Regions from separate parts of the Vreelandella hamiltonii genome, predicted to be linked through region 2. Evidence: riboswitches for the same ligand, from Rfam matches in the RefSeq annotation. Region 2 holds a riboswitch; each other region holds the start of a gene.
The links. Region 2 has a riboswitch for thiamine pyrophosphate ahead of thiM (hydroxyethylthiazole kinase). Riboswitches for the same ligand answer to the same signal wherever they lie in the genome.

Region 1 (6,229 bases), on a different contig from region 2:
CACGCACCGGGGGAGGCAGTACCCCCGGTGCCAGGTCCAGTAGCCCCATATCACGGTTGAGCTCATTGACGACCATCCCCACCTGATGAAACGCTCTTAACATGCTGTCCAGCGTGCCGTCATATTCGGCCCGTGAAATCCCCATGTGTAGAGCGGTGTCCAGCACGGCCACCATGTCCAGATAAAACGCAAAGGTTTCGGCGAAGTCCTCCCACGGGTGCATGGCGGCATAGGCAGAAATGAACCGTGTTGGCCAGTCGGCCGGCGCGCCTTGCTGATAGTAGGTTTCCAGCGCATCACCGTAGGTGGGGGCGTTATGGTCGCCAAACACTCGGACGCTGGCGGCCTCATCCTGATCCTTGACCAACAAGTCCCAGTAGTAATGCCCCACCTCATGGCGAAAATGACCGATCAGGGTGCGGTGGGACTCGTTCATGTCCACCCGCAGTCGCTCACGCTCGACGTCGTCGGCTTCCTTGACGTTGATGGTGATATGGCCGTTGGCATGGCCGGTATAGACCTTCTCCTGATTCGCCGTGGAGCGCCAGAGCCCTTTGTCAGGGAGGGCGTCGGCCATGAACGAGAAGCTCAAGGGGACGCGAATATCATCGCCCTGGGTTCCGTGGGGGAGCTTGAGAATCTCCAGGGTGTGGAACAGACGACGCTTGGCAGCTTCCAGTGCGGCCCAGCGCTCGCGGTGACCCTCTACGTTCAGGTCGGGAATCACATCGTTGTAGCGGCAGCAGTCGCACAGCGTGTCGGCTTCGCCTTCGGTCATGATCACCATGCGGTTGCATACGTTCTCTACCGCGTAATTATGGCACTTCATCAAGAGGGTGCCGCAGCCTTCGTGGGTGCAGCGGTATCCGCCGCCTTCCAAAGGGGCCAAGGCAACGATATTGCTGCAGGCCGGGCACCAGCCGACTTCCGACTCACAGGCAACACAATGGGTGTTCTCGAAGAACAGCGGGTTGCCGCACTGGCAATTGAACGCTTGCATGGATACCTCCTTGTGGAAAGCCACGTTATGCATCGTCGATAGGCAGGTTGAGAAGGCGCCCTGACAGCATAGCGAGGCTCTTTCCTTGAGGGAAAGGCTATTTCCCCAGTGCGGTGAATTTAGCTTTATCGAGTGGCTAATTGACGTTTACGTCAACTTGCTGATATACCCTAGGGGCTCCTTATTCAACCCCATAACAAACACAACCACGAGGAACGTCTGTATGTCCGTTCGCCAGATACCCATGTATATCGATGGCCAGCCGGTCGAGTCGCAAAGCCAGGAGTGGCGCGATGTCGTCAATCCGGCGACCCAGCAGGTCGTGGCCCGGGTGCCTTTCTGTACCCCTGACGAGGTAGAGCGTGCCATTGCCAGTGCCAAAACCGCGTTCAAGGAGTGGCGCAAGGTGCCGCTGGGCAAGCGCATGCGCATCATGCTGAAACTTCAGGCCCTGATTCGTGAGCATACCGCGGAACTCGCCGCGCTGATCACCGAAGAGCATGGCAAGACGCTGCCTGACGCAGAAGGCGAAGTAGGCCGCGGGCTGGAAGTGGTCGAGCACGCCTGCTCGATTGCGTCTCTGCAACTGGGTGAACTCGCCGAAAACGCGGCCAATGAGGTCGATGTGTATACCATGCATCAGCCGCTGGGCGTGGGCGCCGGGATCACGGCGTTCAACTTCCCCATCATGCTGCCTTGCTTCATGTTTCCGCTGGCCATTGCCACGGGCAATACGTTCGTTCTGAAGCCTTCCGAGCAGGACCCCAGCTCGACCATGCGGCTGGTGGAACTGGCCCATGAGGCGGGTATTCCGGCGGGCGTGCTCAACGTGGTGCATGGCGGGCCCGAAGTTGCCAACCAGATTGCCGACCATCAGGACATCAAGGCGCTGTCGTTCATTGGCTCTACCCATGTGGGATCGCTGCTGTATGGCCGTGCGGCGGCGGCAGGTAAGCGTATGCAGTCCATGATGGGGGCCAAGAACCACTGTGTGGTGATGCCGGATGCCAACCGTAGTCAGGCCATCGACAGCCTGCTGGGGTCGGCCTTTGGGGCAGCGGGTCAGCGCTGTATGGCCAACTCGGTGGTGGTGCTGGTAGGCGAGGCGCAGGAGTGGCTGAGCGATATCGAAGCAGGCGCCCGTAGCATGAAGGTCGGCCCCGGTACCCAGCGGGATGCCGACCTGGGGCCGCTGGTGTCTCCTCAGGCCAAGGAGCGTGTCGAGCGCTTGATCACCGCCGGTGAAAAAGAGGGGGCCACGCTGCTGGTGGATGGCCGAGGCTACACAGTAGAAGGGTATCCGGAGGGCAACTTCGTGGGGCCGACGCTGTTTGCCAACGTCACGCCGGAGATGACCATTTACCGGGAAGAAATATTCGGTCCGGTGCTATGCGTGGTGGGGGTCGAGACGCTGGATGATGCCATCGACTTCATCAACGCCAACCCGAACGGCAACGGCACGTCGATTTTCACCAACTCGGGCTGGGTGGCGCGCCGATTCGAAACCGATATCGACGTTGGTCAGATCGGTATCAACGTGCCGATTCCGGTGCCGGTGGCCTATTTCAGCTTCACCGGCTCTCGGGCTTCCAAACTGGGGGATTTGGGCCCCAACGGCAAGCAGGCCATCGCGTTCTGGACGCAAACCAAAACGGTGACCGCACGCTGGTTCGAGCCCGAAAACGTCTCCAGCGGCATCAATAGCACCATTGCGCTCTAGATATTTGGCGAACCGCTGACGCATCAGGGGCCCTCTGCCACGGCAGAGGGCCCCTGGGGATCAGACGGGTTCGAAAAGTGGCAGGCTGTCGCGCAGGAGCTGTTCTATAGGCTCCAGTTGGCTTTCATGCAGCACCAGCAGGTAAGGAGCATCCTGTTCATCGTTGAGTGGCGCAAGGAGTGCAAACTCGCCCTCTTCAAGATGGAACTCATGGATTTCTCGCAGCCCGTGGGGAGTTTCGCACTGAGAGCAGCGATAGGTGTCGTCTTCGCCGTACACCAGGCGGTGATACATCTTGAACAGCGTGTACAGCGCTAACCCCCCTTCGAACGCTTGCCAGCGAGCGGGTGTTTCTCGAATGTCTTCGTTCAAGACCAGACCTTCGGCCTCGGCATCGGCAATGGCGTCGGCCAGCGGTTCTGCCAGAATGGCGCTGCCATCGGCGGGCAGCGGTGCATTTTGCTGATTCGCCGCCGTAAAGCGCGCAGCAGCAGCATGAAAATCTGCCAGGCTGTTGAGATGGAAGTCCGCATGTTGCAGGTCGGCTGGCTCGAAACCGCCGTTCTCCCAGCCGTGAATGACACGTAGCGTAATTTGACCCCGGGCGATGGGGCGGGCCAATAAGGCATGAAGCATGATACGGATATGCAGCTGGCGTTCATCCGTGTCGTTTTCGAACGCACGGTAAGGGTCGGCGAACAATGCATGCAAACGCCCCGGCGTGTGCTCTCTTGCTTCAGAATAAGACATGGTGGTTTCCCTGTTACAGACGCCGTTTGCTCAACGCTGCCTTTTTTATGAAATACAGTCGATAAGAGTATGGCGAGCCTCAAGGTGTAATGAAAGTCTAATCCGTTAGCATTTTGTTAACCATGACCCCGTATCGCGCAAGGCGTTTATCAACACGACAAAAAAGAGGTAAGCATGTCTGCGTCATTACTCGGAGTTCTACCTGATGGGGCGCGTGCCCAAACCTGCCTAGGCAAGGGCGCATAACGCACGGCAGCGCTTTACCAGGGCGCTCCTTTCAGTGAAGATACCGCCTTCATTCACTGTCGCCAGGGGAGCCCTTCGTGGGCTGAGAATGCACGTCATGCAGACCCTGGAACCTGATCCGGATAGTACCGGCGGAGGAAGCGCGACATGCCGTACCTGACGTCTGCAGTGCTGGGCGCAGCGCTGTGCTGCTTTGCATTTTTAGGCCTTCGGGCGCGTTTTGGGGGAAGCTCGCTGGATGACTACGTCACGGCGCGCAACTCGCAAACGGCAACGACCCTGGGGTTCTCTTTTCTGGCCTCGGGAATGGGGGCCTGGATTCTCTTTGCGCCGCCTGAAATTGGCGCCTTCGTGGGGCCGGTGGCGCTGCTGGGCTATGCCGTGGGCTCGGCGCTGCCCTTCCTGGTGCTGGGGCTTTATGGCCCCAGAATACGTCGTGCGCTACCCGCCGGGCGCAGTATCGCCGAGTTTGCCGAAGCGTGTTATGGCAAGGGGGTCCGTCACTATGTCACGCTTGCCTCCGTGGCGTATATGGGGTGCTTTCTGGCAGCTGAGCTGACGGCCATCGGCGCCATTACCGCGCTACTGTCAGACGTTCCGCCTGCCTGGGTCATCATTGGTGTGGCGCTGACGACCCTCATCTATACCGTGCTCGGTGGCCTGCGCGCCAGTTTGGCCACCGACCGCTGGCAGGCCTGGCTGCTCTTGATACTGTTATGCGCCGTGGCGGGCGTCACGTTATGGCGCCTGCCTTCCATGCCCAGCGATGCGGCGCTACCGGACGTCCCCCTCGGGGCGTCGCTGAGCGTGGCGCTGACGCTGATCATTGCCGTGACCGCGGCCAATTTGTTTCACCAGGGCTACTGGCAGCGGCTCTGGGCGGCTCAGGATAGCGCCAGTCTTGGCCGTGGCGCGTGGCTGGGGGCCGTCATGACGGTGCTGGTGGTCATGGTGATTGGTGGTGTCGGCATGATGGCGGCACTCAGTGGGGTGAGCCTGGGCGAGCCACCGATGCCCTTTTTTGCCCTGTTGGCAGAGGCTCCTGTCTGGATCACACTCCCGGCTCTGGTGCTAGCCGTCACGCTGGTGACTTCCAGCGTGGATACGTTGCAAAACGGCATTGCCTCGCTGTGGGCAACGGGAGATCAGCCAAAAGCGTTGCATGCAGCGCGCTGGATCACGGTGCTGCTGATGGTGCCGGTGATCCTCATCGCCTTGCAAGGGCTATCGGTACTGAGGCTGTTTTTGATAGCCGACTTGCTGTGTGCGGCCATCGTGGTGCCAGTGCTGCTGGGCCTGTGGCAACGCATGTCGCCGCTGGCGGCGATCAGCGGTGGCGTGGCGGGGCTGGTGGGGGCAGTATTGCCGGGCTGGCTGGGGCAAGGCTCCTTGATGGCAGGCATCATGGCCGCCACGTTTCCTGGCAGTATTCCTACCCTCGGTCCCTTCGTGGGGGCGCTGCTGCTCTCGAGCCTGGTGAGTATCCTCGTGGCGTGGTGGCTCCCTTCAGGCAAGGTGTTAAAAAAATCAACGCGTTAGGCAGGCTGTGCAGTTTCGCGCTATGATGACGAAGGGGTTTGAAATACACAAAGGAGTGTTAACTATATATCGGGTTTAACCACCATGAGCCACCTGTTGCCATCCAATGAAGCGTTGCGTATTGCTGCTTTACAAGAGCTGGCGTTACTGGACACCCCCAATGAGCCGGTATTCGACCGAGTGACTCGGTTGGTCACCGTGCTGTTGAGGGTACCACTCTCCACGGTGACACTCGTGGATACCGACCGACAGTGGTTCAAGTCTCAGGTGGGGCTGGAGCTTTCGGAAACTCCCCGCGACGTGGCGTTTTGTGCCTATACCGTGCTGGCGGAAGCGCCGCTGGTCGTCAACGATGCGCTGCAGGATCCGCGCTTTGCCAGTAACCCTTATGTCATCAAACCCGACGGCATCCGCTTCTACGTCGGCATCCCTCTGAAAACCACCCAGGGGCTGGTGTTGGGCTCCCTGTGTGCCATGGATACCCGGCCCCGCGAACTAACCCCCCAGGAGTTCACCGCGCTACAGGACCTGGCCGATGTGGTGTCCGGTGAAATTCATTTGCGCGAGCGCTTGATTCAGCAAGAGAAGCGCAATGCCAGCTTCAAACGCGACCTTGCGGCGCTGCATCGTAGTCTGGAGCAGCAGATCGAGCGACGTACCCGCGAGCTCAACCTGGTCATCGAGTCGGCTTACGATGCCTACCTGAGTATCGATGATCGTGGCCGGGTGCTGGACTGGAATCGCGCCGCACAAGCCATGTTCGGCTGGTCGCGCAAGGAGGCGTTGGCCCGCCCCATTACCGATCTGATGTTTCCTGCAGGCGTGCCCGGGCAGGACGATCCTTCACCCATTGAATGGGAAGCCCGGCGTCGAGATGGTGGGCGCTTGCCGGTAGAGATTCGCCACCAGCGCTACGAACTCAGTGGGCGATGGCGACGCAGCCTGTTCATCCATGACATTACCGAGCGTCAGCA
Region 2 (6,229 bases):
TGGAACGTATGATGCTGGACCGGATTGGCGAGGAAGTCGCCCGCGCCACCAGCCTGGTACGTTACGCGCCGCACAGCCAGTTCAGCCACCATACCCATGGCGGCGGTGAAGAGATTCTGGTGCTGGAGGGCGTGTTTGCCGACGAACATGGCCGCTACCCTGCGGGCAGCTACCTGCGCAATCCCATTGGCACTGGCCATACGCCCCATATTGGCGAAGAGGGGGCGCTGATTCTGGTGAAACTGCATCAATTCGATGACAACGACCTGCTGCAGCTGGCCATTCCTGCCCACCGCCTGCCCTGGCAGCCCGACCGGCGGCCAGGCATCGGCTACAAGATGCTGCACACCTACGCGCAGGAGCGGGTCAGCCTGGAACGCTGGGAGCATGAGGTGACCATCGATTACCCTGCGCTACCGGGCGGGCTGGAACTGCTGGTACTGGAAGGCTCGCTCTACGAGGCGGGCAACGAATACCCGCAGGGCAGCTGGTGCCGCTTCCCACCTGGGGCCACCCCATCGCTGCGGGCCGGTGAGCACGGCGTCATGATGTACATGAAACGCGGGCACCTGACGGATGCGGTGTGCCAGGCTAACGCGCCAGCCCAATGAACGGCAGCAGGGTCAGCAGCGCGATCAGGATCACGGCGACCATCACCAGCGCGATCTGAATCGGCTGCTCCCGTAAACGCCGCCCCCAGGTCGGCGCTTCGTTGCGGGCCAGCGCTTCCTGGTGGGCCTTTCGCACGCTGGCCTGGCGTTCGACCTGGTACTGCGCCAGCAGCGCCTCGGCGTCGTCTCGCTGGGCCGGGTTGCGCAGCCAGATGGCATCGACCCCCAGGCGGAAAAACCCCGCCTGGGTTTCATACACGTCGAAGCCGTGTTCATCCAGCAGTTGGCGCACTTCCATGGCCTCTTCATCGGTCACGTGGCGCAACCGGAACAGCAAATGTGCCATGTTAGCCGCCCAATGCCGCCATGCGATCCGCCTGAATCACTTCGATCCAGTAGCCATCCGCGTCCTTGACGAAAATGACGTCTTTCATCTTGCCCTGGTCGGCACGCTTCACGAAGGTGACATCGTGCTCGTCGAACCAGGCCTGGGCGGCCTCCAGGTCCGGCACGCTGAAGCAGATGTGGCCAAACCCCTGGGGCTCGGCATTGCCGTCGTGGTAGGCAAAGTCCTGCTCGGTTTCGGTGCCCCAGTTGTGGGTCAGTTCCAGCAGGCCCTTCTGGCTGAAAGTCCAGGCGGTGCGAGCGTTCTGGTCCTCCGGCACCTGGTCGTCGGCTTCCACGTTGGCCAGAAAATAGAGCGAGAACTGCATTTCTTCGAAATCCAGCCGCCGCAGCACCTGCATGCCAAATACGCGGGAATAGAACGCCAGCGCGCGCTCCGGGTCCTTGACCCGCAGCATGGTGTGATTCAACCGAAACCCTTGGGTCTGGGGAGCCGCAGGGGCAACACCGGGATGCTGTTCACCTGAAAACGACATGACTTTCTCCTGTTGCTGCGTGATGTATCTGGCAATTGGTGCCCAAGTAGGCACTTTGGTACGTAAATACTTTGACGAAGCCCATACCATGTACAAGGCTTTAGGCTGCTGCTAACGCGAACCCCATCGAATCCGCCGTTACCGCCCCTTGGATCATGTATGAGGGCGGCGCTGCGATAATTCTAGCCCCTGCCTGAGGAGGCCGCATGTCACGTGATCTCAATGTACTGGGTGAGCCGCTCACCCCCTGCTGTCACTCGCCCAAGACGGGGTTTTATCGTGATGGCTTTTGCCGGGTCGGCACCGACGATGTGGGGATTCATTCGGTATGTGCCATGGTCACCGAGGAGTTCCTGGCGTTTTCCCGCGCGCAGGGCAATGACCTGGTCACCCCGCGCCCCGAGTACGGCTTTCCTGGCCTGCGGCCCGGTGATCGCTGGTGCCTGTGTGCCCACCGTTGGGCAGAAGCCGCAGAGGTCGGTCTGGCCCCGCCGGTGATTCTGTCAGGCACCAATGCACGCACGCTGGACATCATTCCGCTGATCAAACTGCAACAACACGCCCTGGATGCAGTGCACTAGGCCTGCCAGCGCGCGGGGCGCTTCCCCAGGCATTGGTCGCAGTGGATTTTCTATGCAACTCTTCTACACTACTATCTCTATAGCTGTACATTCCGCGTATCGTTAGCCTGGGAGTGTGTCATGACCGACATTGAAATGACGCTAGATGATCGCCTGACGTTGAAGCAGTTGGCCAACGCGCTACAGAACGGCTTTTCCCCCATCGTGGAGGTCGTCTCGATGGATGGCATCTACAAGGTCCGCTTTCATCATGCCCACGGCGTCTCGGACCTGAGCAATGCACAGGGACAAGTCAGCACGTTTCTGGGCACCGGCGAAATCCGCGACACCCTCGGGCAACTGGGGCTGACCCACGGCGTATTGACCTGTTCCGACCAGTGTGGCGACGAGATGATCGGCGTCTCGGGCAGCGCCATGACGCCCGATGAAATGCTGACCTACGGCACACGCATCGCGTTTCGCTGATCTTTCCGCGCCATTGGCTTTACACATCCCGCCTGGCCGAGGATAGTACGCCTACGACAGGGGCGCCGCGACGCGGCTGAGAAGCACCCTTTGAACCTGAACCGGATAGCACCGGCGTAGGGAGTCGTGGTGCTTCCATTCACCACCTCCCTGCCGGGAGGAAGTCATGACCCTACCCAGCCCACGCGAGACGCTGCTCGCGCTGCGTGACCAGACCCCGCTGGTTCACTGCATCACCAACTACGTTGCCATGAACAGTACCGCCAACCTGCTGCTGGCCGCCGGGGCCTCCCCCGCCATGCTGCATGCCCAGGAAGAAGTGGCGGAATTTACCGCCATCGCGGGAGCGCTCTCGATCAACATCGGTACGCTCTCTACTCCTTGGGCCGAAGCCATGCAGCTGGCCGCCCAATCAGCCCAGGCCCACGCGGTGCCCTGGGTGCTGGACCCGGTTGCCGTAGGTGCCACGCGGCTGCGCCAGCAAACCTGCCTGTCCCTGCTGGCTTACCAGCCCAGTGTGATTCGTGCCAATGCTTCGGAAATCATGGCGCTGAGCGGCCTTGCCCACCAGGGCCGGGGCGTGGATGCCACGGTCAGCACCGACGATGCCACCCAAGCGGCCATCACCCTGGCGCGTCGGTATCACTGTGTCGTCGCCATGACCGGGGCCACCGATATCGTCACCGATGGCCAGTCGCTGTATCGTTTGACCGGCGGCCACCCGCTGATGCCACGGGTAACCACCCTGGGCTGCGGGCTCAGCGCGCTGGTCGCCGGTTTCGTGGCGGCCAACCGTCACGCCCCGCTGGCCGCCACGCTCGGCGCCCTGACCTACTTTAATCTGGCAGGCAGCCACGCCGGGCAGCAGGCCGAAGGGCCGGGCAGTTTCTATGTGGCGCTGCTGGATACCCTGTACTCGCTCACGGCAGATGACCTGCCTGCACTACCTCACTCGGAGACCCTACATGTCGGTTGATCTTACGCTCTACCTGGTCACGGATGCTCAGCTATGCGCCTCCACGGGCCTGGAACGTACCGTGGAAGCCGCCGTGGCAGGAGGCGTCACGCTGGTCCAGCTACGCGACAAGCAGGCCAGCGACGAGGCCATGATTGCCCAGGCCAAGCGTCTCAAGGAAGTGCTGGCAGGTAGCGGAGTGCCGCTGATCATCAATGACCGGCTGAACGTGGCGCACGCCAGCGGTGCCGACGGCTTGCACGTTGGCCAGAGCGATACGGACGTGATGCAGGCCCGCCAGGTACTGGGCGAGCAGGCGATCATCGGGCTCTCCATCAATACTCTGGAACAGTTGCAGCGTGCCCCCGTGGCGCTGCTGGATTACGTGGGGCTGGGGCCTGTGTTTGCCACCGGGAGCAAGCAGGACCACGCGCAGCCCATCGGTTTTACCGGGCTGGCCCAACTGGCCAGTGCCTGTCCGCTGCCCAGCGTGGCCATCGGTGGCTTGAAAGCCGAGCACGCCGCCCAGGTGAAAGCCGCCGGTGCCCACGGGCTCGCGGTGATCTCGGCCATTTGCGGCCATCCTGACCCACGTCAGGCGGCCCAGGCGTTCTTCAGGTCATGACCCAGTTCGACCAGCTGACAGCCTTCGTCAAGGTGGCCGAGTTGGGCAGTTACACGCGGGCGGCGGAGGCCCTGGACCTCTCGCGCACCTTGCTATCGCGCCGGGTCATGGCGCTCGAGGAATCGCTGGGCGCGCGGCTGATACAGCGCACCACCCGGCGGCTGCACCTGACGGAAGCAGGCGAGCGCTATCTGGCCCGCGCACAGGCGATCCTGCTGGCTCTGGAGGAGGCTGCCAATGAAGTGGGTAGCGGCCTTCAAAGCGTGAGCGGACGACTGCGCATCAACGGGCCCATGAGCTTTGGCACTCGCTACCTGGCTCCCGAGGTGGCTCGCTTCATGCGGGATCATCCCCACCTGGAGGTGCGCCTGGACCTCAATGACCGCCGTGTAGACCTGCTCGAAGAGGGATACGACCTGGCCATTCGCATTGGCAGCCTGCCGGATTCCAGCCTGGTGGCCAAGCGCCTGGCACGCTGCCAGATGGTGTTCTGCGCCTCTCCTGACTACCTGGCACAGCACGGCACTCCCACCCGCCTGGAGGCGCTGGCCGACCATCGTTGCCTACGCTATCGCAGCGGCCAGAACAGCGGCGACTGGCGCGTGGGGCAGCAGTGGTTGAGTGTCGACGGACCGCTGGAGAGCAATAACGGCGATATGCTGACCCATGCCGCGGAAGCCGGGCTAGGTATCGCCCATCAGCCCAGCTTCCTGGTGACCGAAAGCATCGCCCAGGGCCGCCTGGTGCCGCTATTGCAGGAGATACCTCCCACGTACCTGGACATCCACGCGCTCTATCCTGCCCGGCAGTTTTTGCCTGCCAAAGTGGCACGCCTGATCGACCAGTTGACGGTTGCCTGGGGCGACCCACCCGCCTGGGAGAAGGCGCTGGGATTGTCGCGCCCAGCGCAACAGTGAAGTGCCAAAAGCAGGGATTATCCAGACAGGCAGTCGTCGTAAAGTGGCGTCATCGCATCCAGAGGGGATGCCGACGACCACGAGAGAACACCATGACGACGACACTGACGACTCAAGCATCACACCTGCATGCCACTGCCCTGCTGCGCATCAGCCTGGGTATCATGACCCTGGCCCACGGGCTGTTGAAAGTATTCGTGTTCACCCTGCCTGGAACGGTCGGCTATTTTGAGTCGCTGGGCCTGCCAGGCTTTCTGGCCTACCTGACCATTGCGGCGGAAGTCGGCGGAGGCCTGGCCCTGCTGCTGGGTATCTATACGCGCTGGGTCAGCCTGGCCCTGGTACCGGTTTTGCTGGGAGCCGCCTGGGTACATATCGGTAACGGCTGGCTCTTTTCCAACCCGGGCGGCGGCTGGGAATTCCCGGTATTCTGGGCCATTGCACTGGTCGTGCAAGCCGGCCTTGGCAGCGGCAGCCTGGTCGTTGCACGCCGCTTCGCGTGAGCCACTGGCCTGCTGGCGTCCCTACGCTGGCAGGCCACACATCGAGGTGCCTTATGTTACCTAGCCTGTTTATCTCTCACGGCTCGCCCATGCTGGCGCTGACCCCCACGCCCGCTCACCAGTTCCTGCGTGAGCTGGGCCAGACGCTTCGCCCCAAGGCCATCGTCGTGGTCTCAGCCCACTGGGAAACGCCGGAGCTGCTCATCAGTCAGAGCGCTCACCCCGAGACCCTCCACGATTTTGGCGGTTTTCCGGCGGCGTTGTTCGCCGTGCAGTACCCGGCACCGGGGGACCCAGCCCTGGCCGCAACGCTGGGCAACACGCTCGGTGCCAGACTCGTGGAGCGCGGCATGGACCACGGCGCTTGGGTGCCACTTTCCCTGATGTACCCCGAGGCCAGGCTACCGGTCGTGTCGCTGTCGCTTCCCAGCCGGTGGAGCAACGCGGCGCTGATGGAGTTGGGCCAGCGGCTTGCCCACCTGCGCAGCGAAGGTATTCTGGTCGTGGGCTCCGGCAGCCTGACCCATAACCTGCATGCGCTACTGCCCCAGGGCAGCCAGGCACCAGGCTGGGTGGATGCCTTTGCCGATTGGGCACACACTCAACTGGAAAAAGACGCGCGGGAGGCGCTGCTGACATGGCAAACGGCTCCCCATGCCCAGCGCAACCATCCCACGCCGGAGCACTTCCA
Region 3 (6,229 bases), on a different contig from region 2:
ATGTCATCAGCGTAGACGGTGATTAAATCTGAAGAGTTTATCCCAAAGTGAATCGAATACCCGGAAGTTGATTTGATTCCGCCAGTTTCTGCTGTATACCACCCGAGCGAAAATCCACGCAGCTCAAGAAGCTCATTAATAATACTGGTACGAAACCAAAGCCATCTTCCAATGTCTTCACTATTTAATTCGGCAGACGGCAAACGAGTACCATCAGTTTCCACTATGAACTGAGGTAGGTTGTTATCTGCGTCCCCTCTTACGCGAGTGCTAGTCCCTTGGTGATCTATCCATTCGTCCCGCCAGAACTCCCCCTCCACTCGAACACCTTTATAGCCACCTTTTTGTCCTTGGGAGCTTTCATAATCAGTGTTTTCGTTGGTTTCTGGTCCCATCACGGGTGCATCATCTTCTTCATCTACGTCAGTTCGCCAAGTGCGAAACATTGCCCAGCTTCCGCCAAAAACGTCGTTGATGTCGCGAACCAGTAGCTCATATCGACCGCCATCTCGCTCTTCTTGATGGCCTTCTATGCCTGCGTAGTCGCTAGTTTCAAGAGAGGATACATTTTCAACTCTTTGACGGTAGTAAGAGAGCCGTAACGCTAAGTTCCTAGCGGCCAAGTAATCAAGTAAGTATTCTCTCTTGATTTCTATGAGGCGCTGCTCACCGTTCTCGTCGAGAGTCTCACGAGCGACAACCACAAAATTCTCTTCAGGCCGAACCCAATTATCCCCTTCTTTAATGAGGCGAAGGGCTGCAACAAGGTCCGGGTTTAATATCCATTGCCTTCCTCCTACAACTGGTAAAGGTAACTCCAGGACTAAGTGAACGCCTATCGGTTCTTTGTCGTTATATTGATACTCATAAATAGTCGAGTAGAAGCCATCCTCGTATGCATAAGGGGCAATCGTTCTGCTAAGCCCGATGTCCCCCCAGCTTAATTTCTCAGCTATTTCACGGTTTTCTGGCGAGAACGCAACGGACCCACATCCAAAGAACTCGTTGCTATAACCTATGTTTTTAACGTTGCCGTTCTCGTTCTCTACAGAAGCTCGCAAAGGTACCCAAGTCGATTTAGAAAATGTACGACGGGTCTTCTTCTTTTGAAGAATCCAATCTTGATCCATCGGTGATTAGTCTCCTGAGGCATAACGTTCGCATTTGCGGCTGCTTTGGAGCGCAGCGAAAAACCAGTCCGGCAACATGCGCTTGTTAAATACTATACGTGGCGAAGAACCTCATGGCGCCCGATTTCGATAGGAACTCCTCACCAACTAACATCGGCTGATACATCATGCCACCGGTGAGCTCTGATGGATGTTTTGAGACTACCGCACCTTTGCCGTCCTCAAGACCATGAATCTTTGCGTAAGTCGTTGGAAGAGAGAAGTCCAATATCTCCAGTGAGGGAAGGGTCAGCCACGCATGGATATTTATACTAGGGCCGTTGATACCGCGCTTGAGCATCTCGGACAAGCTTTCCTCTGTCTGCTTGAACATTTCGCTTTTTTCAAGGCTCACCCAACCGATGGTGTAGTAGGCGTCACAACGCAGAATTTTTTCGATAACCGGTTTTAGCCTCATATGAAGCGAGAGACACTGAGCCACGACATCCTCTTCGCTCAACTCGCCCATAATGTCTCGTATCGCAATTGGAAGGCAGCTTAAGGCCTCTTGGGTCAGAAAACGGGTATCACTTAATTCAACGCCCGGAGCGTTCAGGCCAAAGCGTGTTGTTCGTTCCAGCGCATCTAAAAAATTTGACTCGTACACCTACACTCTCCTTGGTATTTAACGCCCGCAACAGCGGAAATTTAGGAGCGCTAGCGAGTAAATTTTCCGACTGCTTGCGTTTGTTAACACTTTACAATGTATGGTTAGCAACATCGCTCAACTTATGCTCTTTTATCATCCATCGAGCTATTTCACCAAACTCATTTTCAAGTTCAGAAAATACATGGGCTGTTCTCGGACTTATCAAAGGGTTCATTTCAGAAGCAGGAAGATTATACTTAATTGATTCTTTTCTAAACTCGTAACCCCAGTTGGCGATAGCAGCCAGATTCAATGCAATCTTTGTATTCTTGATTTTGTTCCAAATCTCTCTTTGGCGCTCTAGAGGCATTCTTTCACCAAGAGTGATGGACTTTATCGCATCCATTGGGACATTCATTACATAAACTGGAAAGCCCTTATAATCACCAACCTTCTTGCAATCAGAGAGATTTCTAACAATTCTATATTCTTGCTCATATTCCCAATCTTTGGGCTTTACACAAAGCTCGGCTATAGGAATTGGAGATTCACCACTTAAATAAGCACTAATGTCCTTTTTAGGTCTTTGCTCTCGATACTCTATATTAAATAGGCCCGTAAAAAATTCATGTTCTTCGTCAAACTCAATAACAGCTCCTGAGTACTCATCTGCATAATGTGACCACATTAGCAGAGATGACTCATTTTTAGATAAACATAGAATACCAACGGACTGATTCAGAGAGCTTAAAATCTTTCTGGAGTTGATGTCATTGCAATGGTCAGACTCAAAGTCAATTGGTAATTCTCCAACACTTGGCTGCCTTCTTGGTGCAAGTACGTCAAAGCTGATAGAGATATCTTTGGGTTCGAAATCCTCCGGAACATGTAATTCTGGAACCATTTCAAACGGGTCATTGAAAGCCCCAGGTTGAGTAAATCTGACACTCCCATCCAAAACCCTCAACGTATTCTCAGGTGTCAAATACTTGTATAGAGGCACAGTCTCTCCTTGAGTGTTAACGCCCGCGTAAAGCGCGCGAGGTACGAGCGTCGCCTTTAACGCGTTTGTTAGCACACTGCCTATTCATACGGATAAGACTTTCCTTCTAGCATGCCGCCATTCGACAAAGTAATTTCCAGTCGTTTGAACAGACCGAAGAAGTCAACGAGGTTCATATCCACGCGTACGCGCCTTGCTTCTATTACATCACCACTAGCAGCAAGCAAAGAAGGAAGATCAGGGTGCCCCTTCAGGTCGGTCACGAAGAACGTAACGTAAACTGGATCCTTATGGGTGCCATGATTCTCTCCAGCCCACATTTTGACGCCTACAACAAACTCTTCGTCGCTGATCAAGTCATTGTCTTTGAGCCACTTTGCTGCATTCTCTTTATCCGCGCGGTCGGCAGCTGCGCTACCTTTCATGTCATTGTATTGTACTGATGCTTTAAAAGTGTCCATTCTCTCTCCTTTGGGTTGTAGTGCTAACGCCTCAAACACCGGATTAGTGAAGTTGGCGGCTTTTTTGCGCAAGCGAAAAAGGTGACAGCTTTACCAAGTCCGCGTGCTTTGACTTGTTAGGTGCTTTATTCACTGTAGATTACATTACCATTTAAATCATAAACCTCTTCATATTGAAGGAGATTTGATACAAACTCATTAAAAGTATTTGCCACAACTAGACTATTGCCTTCATCCGTCTCTGTGACAATAACCTTGGGTTCAGTAAAAGAATCTCCATAGTCTAGGGCCAACCATGTATGGCCATCACCTTCTAGCGGCACATATGTTTCCGGAAGGCCCCACTCTCTGCCAGAGCTTATGGAGCTATATATTGAGTATTCCGAATTAGGATCTACGCTTGCAAACGTGCCAATTTCGTAAAAGCCTTCACCAAAATAGTATTGTAGAGTTTCGTTTTCACAAGACGGGAGTTTAACTACCTTAGTTTCTTCTGATTCGGAGAATTTCACATACTCTTTAGGTAGTGTGAATCCATATTTTTCCTTGAAGTAACTAAGAGCTTCTTCGTGCGTGTAAACTCGATAGTTTTCAACTTCTCGAACACCACCGCATTCAGGGCAAACAAAGTATGCAGTTCCGTCAACGATGTCTGGATTTTTGAGTTCTCTGCTACAACATCTCATACTTTGATACTCGCGCACCTAACAGTGATTATACGTCCTGCCATGAAACCTCAATGAACGTGACATCACAATGACTGAGGTTTCATAGCCACCAAATTGAATCTACCTCATTGATTCTACAGCGTGCAAAGAGAATTTTGGCGATGTAGCCAAAATTCTCGGGCTTGCGCGTTTTACTCACCTCAATATTACTGTTTTTATAAACAGCAATATGGAGCCATTTCCTCATGAAACTGATGGAACGCGTCAAGGTAACCATGGGGGTCAAGCACTCAACGCCATCGCCTTTTTCTTGTCGTTTATTGCTCTCACGGCAGACCACCTCTGTGCGCCCAATAAAATACGCCCCCTTGCATCTCCCCCACCCGCCTCCTACACTGCGCTGAATACTGCTTGACGGGGTGCCGGTGGAACCGGCTGAGATCGCTATACGGCTGGCTGCTACAGCAAGTCGTCACGGCGGGGCCCGTTGAACCTGATCCGGCTAGTACCGGCGTAGGAATCAAGCGGTGGTTGGGGTGCGCCGTGTTCACCTGATACCTTGCCCCAACTCACTCTCCTTTCGCCCGTGCGCCGGTTCGCTGTACCACCGGAGGCATTCAATATGGGCTACCGCTTTACCGATCTCACCACCGCTTGCCAGAACGATTGGCGCGCTTACATCGAGCACGATTTCGTGCGTCAGCTGGGCAACGCCACGCTGCCTGAGGCGTCGTTTCGCCACTACCTGAAGCAGGATTACCTGTTCTTGATCCACTTCGCCCGCGCCTACGCGCTGGCCACTTACAAAAGCCCTACCTTGGCGGATTTGCGCCAAGCCCACGAGGGCCTGAAAGCCATCGTGGATGTGGAGCTGGGCCTGCACGTGGGCTTTTGCCAGGAGTGGGGCATCAGCGAGCAGGAGCTTGCCGAACTTCCCGAAGCCCGCGCTACGCTGGCCTACACCCGCTATGTGCTGGACACCGGCAACCGCGGCGACCTGCTCGATTTGCACGTGGCGCTGGCCCCGTGCCTGGTGGGCTACGGCGAAATCGCCAACTGGCTGAACGCGCAGCCCTCTACGCTGCGCGGCGAGCAGAATCCTTTCGATGCCTGGATCGCCATGTACGAAGGCGAGGAGTTCCAGGCCGCCATGCAGGCCGAGCTTGCGTGGCTCGATGCCCGCCTGGCGGATGTCACCCCTGCCCGTTTTGCTGAGCTGAGCAAGATCTTCCGCGATGCCACCCGCCTGGAAATCGACTTCTGGCAGATGGGTTTAGACCTTTCTGAATAACCTCCTACAACACAGAGCAACCGTCATGACCAAGACCGTCAAAAGCAGAACCGCGCACTTTTTAGCCGAAACCGCCCAGGTCGATGCCGCCGCCGTGGCCCCACTGCCCGGCTCGCGCAAGGTGTACGTGGAAGGCTCACGGCCGGATATTCGCGTGCCGTTTCGGGAAATTACCCTCTCGCCCACCAAAACCAGCGGCGTGGATGAGCAGAACCCGCCGCTGCTGGTGTACGACACTTCCGGCCCCTACACCGACCCCAACGCCTGCATCGATTTGCGCCAGGGCCTGCCGGAGCTGCGCCGGGCCTGGATCGAAGAGCGCAATGACACCGAGTTTTTGGATGGCCCCACCAGCCAGTATGGCCAGCGCCGCGCCAACGACCCTACCCTTGCCCAGCTGCGCTTTGATTTGACCCGCACACCCCGCCGGGCGAAAGCGGGCAAGAACGTGACCCAGCTGCACTACGCCCGCCAGGGCATCATCACGCCGGAAATGGAATTTATCGCCCTGCGGGAAAACCAGCGCCGCCAGGCGTTGGGAACGGCAGAAGTAGAGCGCATTCTGGGCCATCAGCATGCGGGCCAGAGCTTCGGCGCCAGCTTGCCCAAGGAGATCACGCCGGAGTTCGTGCGCGATGAGGTGGCCCGTGGCCGGGCGATCATTCCCAACAACATCAACCACCCGGAAAGCGAGCCGATGATCATTGGCCGCAACTTCCTGGTGAAGATCAACGGCAACCTGGGCAACTCGGCGGTCACCTCTTCCATCGAAGAGGAAGTGGACAAGATGACCTGGGGCATCCGCTGGGGCGCGGATACCATCATGGATCTCTCCACCGGCCAGAACATCCATGAAACCCGCGAGTGGATCATCCGCAACTCGCCGGTGCCGATTGGCACGGTGCCCATCTATCAGGCGCTGGAGAAGGTCAACGGCATTGCCGAGAACCTCACCTGGGAGATCTTCCGCGATACGCTGATCGAGCAGGCGGAACAGGGGGTGGATTACTTCACTATCCACGCCGGGGTACTGCTGCGCTACGTGCCG

Region 1: it holds a riboswitch for thiamine pyrophosphate, as region 2 does, so the genes downstream of both, IE061_RS06525 (SLC5/6 family protein) here and thiM (hydroxyethylthiazole kinase) in region 2, are expected to answer to the same signal.
Region 3: it holds a riboswitch for thiamine pyrophosphate, as region 2 does, so the genes downstream of both, tenA (thiaminase II) here and thiM (hydroxyethylthiazole kinase) in region 2, are expected to answer to the same signal.

The regions. Positions count from the first base shown of each region.
Region 1 is NZ_BMXO01000004.1:152,463-158,691, reverse strand. Features, by position in the region: gene IE061_RS06540 (zinc-binding metallopeptidase family protein) at 1-1,000, opposite strand, end outside; gene IE061_RS06535 (CoA-acylating methylmalonate-semialdehyde dehydrogenase) at 1,224-2,720, shown strand; gene IE061_RS06530 (hypothetical protein) at 2,781-3,470, opposite strand; TPP riboswitch at 3,771-3,874, shown strand; gene IE061_RS06525 (SLC5/6 family protein) at 3,864-5,255, shown strand; gene IE061_RS06520 (diguanylate cyclase domain-containing protein) at 5,340-6,229, shown strand, end outside.
Region 2 is NZ_BMXO01000006.1:130,832-137,060, forward strand. Features, by position in the region: gene IE061_RS08360 (cupin domain-containing protein) at 1-611, shown strand, start outside; gene IE061_RS08365 (DUF6164 family protein) at 592-957, opposite strand; gene gloA (lactoylglutathione lyase) at 959-1,492, opposite strand; gene IE061_RS08375 (DUF2237 family protein) at 1,699-2,073, shown strand; gene IE061_RS08380 (hypothetical protein) at 2,194-2,538, shown strand; TPP riboswitch at 2,587-2,678, shown strand; gene thiM (hydroxyethylthiazole kinase) at 2,705-3,514, shown strand; gene thiE (thiamine phosphate synthase) at 3,504-4,118, shown strand; gene IE061_RS08395 (LysR family transcriptional regulator) at 4,115-5,035, shown strand; gene IE061_RS08400 (DoxX family protein) at 5,128-5,538, shown strand; gene IE061_RS08405 (DODA-type extradiol aromatic ring-opening family dioxygenase) at 5,592-6,229, shown strand, end outside.
Region 3 is NZ_BMXO01000001.1:345,213-351,441, forward strand. Features, by position in the region: gene IE061_RS01780 (hypothetical protein) at 1-1,130, opposite strand, end outside; gene IE061_RS01785 (hypothetical protein) at 1,216-1,776, opposite strand; gene IE061_RS01790 (DUF2971 domain-containing protein) at 1,868-2,761, opposite strand; gene IE061_RS01795 (hypothetical protein) at 2,842-3,222, opposite strand; gene IE061_RS01800 (SMI1/KNR4 family protein) at 3,348-3,908, opposite strand; TPP riboswitch at 4,296-4,427, shown strand; gene tenA (thiaminase II) at 4,513-5,181, shown strand; gene thiC (phosphomethylpyrimidine synthase ThiC) at 5,207-6,229, shown strand, end outside.